Regions from separate parts of the Paenibacillus germinis genome, predicted to be linked through region 1. Evidence: predicted binding sites of a transcription regulator. Region 1 holds the regulator's gene; the other holds the start of a gene.
The links. Region 1 encodes NrdR, which represses ribonucleotide reductase genes. Its sites were predicted from a motif close to AACACNATATATNGTGTT; they were not measured.

Region 1 (3,069 bases):
GATGATATCGATGAATTCGCGATCAAAATGATCATGACCTACAAAGAAAAAGAGTTTAAATCTGTTTCAAGCGGTGATCTTGGTATTGAAATGGATGACAGCCAAACGGAAACCGATGCTGACAAAAATGACAACAAAGAGCTTTTCGATTATATGAAAGACCTGTTGTCAGGCAAAGTTACAAATGTAAAAGCATCCAAGCGTCTTAAAAAGCACCCTGTGTGCTTATCGACCGACGGCGATGTGACGATCGAAATGGAAAAAATCTTAAATGCGATGCCGAATAATCCTAACGTGAAGGCTGAGAAGGTATTGGAAATCAACGTCAATCACGAAGTATTCGCTTCCTTAAAAGACGCTTTTGACAAAGACAAAGAGAAACTGAATCTTTATACGGCCCTGCTCTACAATCAAGCGCTCTTAATCGAAGGATTACCCCTTCAAGATCCGGTTGAATTCACGAACGATATCTGCAAAATCATGGTTTAATACGATTAAAGCACTACAACTATTACGTTGTAGTGCTTTTTTTATAGTTTCAACCACTCTTATAGTCGGGAAAGGTTTCCTTTACCTCATATTGTTTCTTCGGATCAGAGTTTGCATACACATAAGCCAATAAGCGATCTTGATCAATTCCGAGAGAGCTAGCAACTTTTACGATATCTAATTCATAAGAAATGCTTGGAATTTGATTGGACTTGACGGACATATGCTTCAACCATCCTTCGAATAATGTAATTAATGGAAACTCAATCCGCAAATATGATATAGTTTTCTTACAAACATAAATCGGTCGATAAAGGCAAAACCACTGAAAAGTGGCGACGCAAAGCTAAAGGGACTAAAATGGCATTCGATGAATGTCCAAAATGTCAGCCAGCTACCGCCTCCGTCCGATTTATGTAGAAAGACTAGGAGGGAACAAAGATGATGGGAAAAATTACGGTGGATGGTAAAATGAGTTTGGATGTACAGCAATTGATTGATAACTTGCACCTTCCAGAAAATGATCTTTTGGACATGTTCTCCTTTAAGTTTGATAACAACGTTTTAACCCAAGATGAAGCTATTCGGTTTATTCATTTTCTCAGAAGTGAACTGGACAAACGCACTCAATAAAGGAATTATGCACGAAAGCATACAAAAATACAGTCGGTTGATGTCTAAAGATTTATTTTTTTCAAATAAATTTTAATCGCATGATTGTTGATATCGTGGGAAAAACTGAGAAAAGACAACGGGAATCCCGCTGTCTTTTTCTTATTTTTTGTCATATTTAGTTATTATTTATCCCGGAGAAGTCCGGTGTCATGCTTTCCCAATATTTGCGTTAACTCCTTCAGGAACATATTAATGTCCTTAAACTGTCGGTATACGGAGGCAAAGCGAATGTACGCCACTTCATCGACGGGGTACAGCTGTTCCATGACGATTTCTCCAATGCTTAAACTATCCACTTCAGCATGAGCCGTGGTGCGAAGCTGCATTTCCACTTCAGATACCATCATCTCAAGTCTCTCCATCGATACCGGGCGCTTCTCACAAGCTCGAATCAAGCCTCTTAATATTTTCTCTCGACTAAATTCTTCCCTACTTCCATCTTTCTTAATCACGATTAACGGCGTTTCTTCCACCATCTCAAACGTGGTGAATCTTCTCGCGCACTTCTCACATTCTCGACGACGACGAATCGATTTGTTTTCATTGGCTGAACGTGAATCAAGAACTTTCGTACCGGAATAGTCACAGAACGGACACTTCATTCGCTATCTCTCCTTTCTCTTCTTTGATCTATTACCATATGTTACATGTCATGAACTTAGGAGATATGCACACAATACTATTACCAAACGACAAGGAGGTGAACAGACATGGGCGCAGGACAATCCCGCAGCAGCAATACATTAGTCGTTCCTCAAGCTAACGCAGCGTTGGATCAGTTGAAATACGAAGTAGCTCAAGAGCTAGGTATCGCCATCCCTCAAGATGGATATATGGGCAATATGGCTACTCGTGATGCTGGTTCTATTGGTGGTAACATCACTCGTCGACTGGTACAAATCGCAGAACAATCTTTGGCTGGTCAATTCAAGTAATCTTGAAGATTAGCTACTGAATCTGCAAAACAGGAAGTATTGGACTCTAAGCCCCCAAAAGGAGCTAGTCCAATGCTTCTTTATTTTTGAAGAGGAATCCTAATCCTTATTTACCCCAATGCTGAGAATAAAGCTTCGTGTATTTTTCGTAATAATAGAGCACCCGCTGTACATAATGACGTGTTTCTCCGAATGGAATTTGATTAATATGCTCTTCCGAACCATCCCAAATATCATTTTGCTTCCATTTATTCACATTCCCTTGACCTGCATTATAAGCCGCAATCGCATAAATTAAATTACCATTATAATGCTTCTTAAGCCAGCTTAAATACCAAGAACCAAGATTAATATTTACGTCCACTTTTAATAAATCTTCCTGCACATGAGGCCCTAAATTCGTGGATTCAACAATCCACTCTGCGGTGTCAGGCATAAGCTGCATAAGGCCTAATGCCCCTTTTTTTGACTCCAAATGATATTTGTAATTCGTCTCGACCCTTATAATCGCAGCAATTAAAAATGGATCTATATTGTGTTTCGCCGCGCTCTGCCTAATTTCCTGCTCAAAGTAGATCGGGTACACCTTTCTTCCGATAAAATCGCTATTCATAAAGAGAACCAGAACAAAGCAGACAAGAAGCAGGGCAAAAACTCGTTTTTTACGTAAAAAGGTCATGAAAGCCCCTTCTCTAGCCAAAACCGCTCCACTTCAGCGTTAGTTTCTTCCCAAGTACCACTATTGTCAATGACAACATCCGCGAATTTGCGTTTCTCCTCAATGGACATCTGAGCATCTATGCGATTATTTGCCGCACTTTCCGTCAGTCCATCTCGCCCAATAAGCCGCTCCAACTGGACTGGACGAGGCACATAAACAACCATAACTTCTTGAAACATGAAGGATAAATTAGATTCGATTAATAAAGGGACATCGACCACAACAAGCTTGTCTGGAAATTGCCGTTCA
Region 2 (3,069 bases), on a different contig from region 1:
ATCGGTACATATTGTTTATCAAAGCCAAGACGGCTTTGACGGAAATATTCAAAAGCAAAGTATGGCTCAATGCCCGTCGAAGTACCGACCATCGTCCCCGTACTTCCAGTAGGCGCTTGAGTGATTACTGTTACATTCCGCATACCATTTTGCTTAATCGCTTCGCCCACTTCAGGGAATACTTTCGTCATGTTTTTCATAAATCCGCTCTCAAGGAATTTATCTTCAATAAACTCTTTGAAAGACCCTTTTTCACCGGCAATTTCAGCCGATGCCAGATAAGCTTCTCTAGCCATAAAGCCATAGATTTTGTCCAAAAACTCCAGAGATTCCGGACTTCCGTACCGAATTTTCAATTTAATCATCAGTTCAGCAAGACCCATAGTACCTAAGCCTACGCGGCGCTCGCCTTGTTGATTCGTACGGTTTTCTTCGAAATGATAAGGTGTCTTATCGATAACATTATCGAGAAAGCGAGTCGAATAACGAACCACTTTGCCCAAATCTGCCCAATCCACATCATGATTCTCCACGTCATAAAACTTAGATAGATTAATAGCGGATAAGTTGCAAACGCCCCAAGCCGGCAGCCCCTGCTCCCCGCATGGATTCGTACAAATAATCGGATTAAAGTACCAACTGTTGGACATTTGGTTGTAGTATTCCAAGAATACGACACCCGGCTCAGCTGATTTCCAAGCAGATTCAATGATTGTATGCCAAACATCACGTGCTCGTACAGTACGATAAGGCTTGACGGCTTTACCTAGTTTTTTCCAAGCATCTAAGTTGCCATCCCATTTATCATTGTAATCAGGATCCGTCGTATCCGGGAAAACAAGCTCCCACTCGAGATCTTCCTTAACGGCTTTCATAAATCCATTGCTTACACAAACGGATAAATTTGCATTCGTAATTTGACCCATCGTTGACTTCACAGTGATGAAATCCTCAAGATCAGGGTGCCAGTCATTAATCATAAGCATAAGTGCTCCGCGACGGCTGCCTCCTTGTTCGATTAAGCCTGTTGTATAGCTAAAAAGACCTCCCCAAGAAACAGCACCGCTGGATGATCCATTAACACCTTTCACAACGGAACGGCGTGGACGAAGCGAAGACAGATTGATACCGACTCCACCGCCGCGTGACATAATTTCTGTCATTTCCGAGAGTGTACTCATAATTCCGCCTCGGCTATCGTGTGGTGACGGAATAACATAGCAGTTAAAAAGGGTCAGTTCATCACTTGCATCGGCACCAGCAGCAATACGTCCGCCTGGTACAAGCTTCCAATCATCAAGGATGTATCTGAATTTATCTGTCCATTCTTTACGTTTCTCAGGAGTTGCCTCTACGGATGCCATTGCACCTGCCAAGCGGTCCCACATTTCTTCCGGTGTCTTCTCAATATTTAAAGTGAGCTTTTCAACTGCGGATTCAACAGTCTCACCGCTCCGTGTTTTTACTTTAACGGTATCTCCTACACGACTCACAATTTCTCCAACTTCTTTAGCTGGGAATTTGGGGTCATCCTTCGTCAAAACGAGAACAGTATCCCCCACCTTGGCGAAACTCGTATCTGCATTTTTCAGTGCATAACGATCCAAAAATATTTTCTCGCTTAAACCATCCAACCTCTTATTTGACTCTACAATCCCCATGCATAAGTCCCTCCCAATAAGCTACAGATTCAGCTACAACTAAAATTAAAGTTACTTTATGAAGTTTATGTAAAATTACAATATGTGGTGTGCGAAATCCATTATACCTCACTATATATTGATCTTCTAATAACTAAAGAACCAAATTTCGCTATTAAGACAACCCTTAATCATACTAGCTAATCCTTACTTACTAATTCTCTCTTTTTCGCGCCCAGAATAACCAAATATAATATTCAACCAAGCAAGATGTGTTAGGTCATGCAGATCGTTTTGACGATCGTTAAATCCTCTGCTAACCTATAGATAGGATACCACATTTTATTTCTTTTTAGAACATCTGTTCGATAAATACTTTTATAAAAATATGGGATAAGATTTCAATACTACTTTCATATGAAAACACTTGAGGAGATGTTGGATATGTATTTCTTTAAAAATAAATTCGTCAACAAGAAGGACGTTCTTCTTTCACCAGATGATCGTGGGTACTATTTTGGAGATGGGATATATGAAGTATTCCGAGTATATAACGGGAAAATTTACGAACAAGCTGCTCACATGCAGAGACTCCAAAGAACCGCAAGTGAAGTGCGGATAGAACTACCTTTTACTATTGAAAAAATGGGTCATATTCTCACGCAGCTTATTGAAAAGAATGGTCTCAATGAGGGTACTGTTTATATGCAAATCACCAGGGGCGAAGCTCCCCGGGCACATCCGTTCCCCGCTCAAGTCGAGCCCATTCTGCTGGCCTACTGCACAGAGGTGCGCAGACCCATCGCTACGATACATAATGGCATTAATGCAATCACGTTGGAGGACATCCGCTGGCTGAGATGTGATCTCAAAACGCTCAATCTTCTCCCAAATGTCATGGCCAAACAAGCAGCACTCGATCACGGGGTGCAAGAAGTCGTGCTGCACCGAAATGGCACTGTCACAGAATGCAGCGCCTCTAACTTGATGATGATCAAAGATCGCGTGCTTTACACACACCCAGCTAACCATTTGATCCTTCATGGTATTACTCGGGCTGTCGTTTTGAGATTAGCTCTCTCACAAGAAATCACAGTTAAAGAAGAACCCTTTACGACAGAGCAGCTTCTGCTGGCTGATGAAGCTTTTATCACGGGAACTACCGTGGAAAATACACCTATTTTACAGATTGATGGCAAAGCAATTGGAACTGGCGCGCCGGGTCCGATTACTCGCAGTCTGCAGAGTGAGTTTGAACGTACTTTTGCACAATAAAAATAAGCGCGAAAACCGCGCTTTCAAGGAGAGCTCGCCGAGCCGACAGTGTCTGAGAAGCTGGAAATCGACTTCTCAGCAGACTGTCACGCGCGTCAATGCAGATTAAGCTCGGAAAACGCGCTTATTCTGGAGCGCACGGACAAATAAGCGT

Region 2: the regulator NrdR is predicted to act here: its motif matches at 1,736-1,753, upstream of GC102_RS24305 (adenosylcobalamin-dependent ribonucleoside-diphosphate reductase).

What each region holds. Positions count from the first base shown of each region.
Region 1 is NZ_WHOC01000070.1:197,312-200,380, forward strand. It holds gene htpG (molecular chaperone HtpG) at 1-489, shown strand, start outside; gene GC102_RS14300 (hypothetical protein) at 539-712, opposite strand; cyclic di-GMP riboswitch class I at 795-891, shown strand; gene GC102_RS14305 (hypothetical protein) at 931-1,122, shown strand; gene nrdR (transcriptional regulator NrdR) at 1,287-1,766, opposite strand; gene GC102_RS14315 (alpha/beta-type small acid-soluble spore protein) at 1,875-2,099, shown strand; gene GC102_RS14320 (lytic transglycosylase domain-containing protein) at 2,206-2,778, opposite strand; gene coaE (dephospho-CoA kinase) at 2,775-3,069, opposite strand, start outside.
Region 2 is NZ_WHOC01000133.1:171,971-175,039, forward strand. It holds gene GC102_RS24305 (adenosylcobalamin-dependent ribonucleoside-diphosphate reductase) at 1-1,661, opposite strand, end outside; gene dat (D-amino-acid transaminase) at 2,085-2,915, shown strand.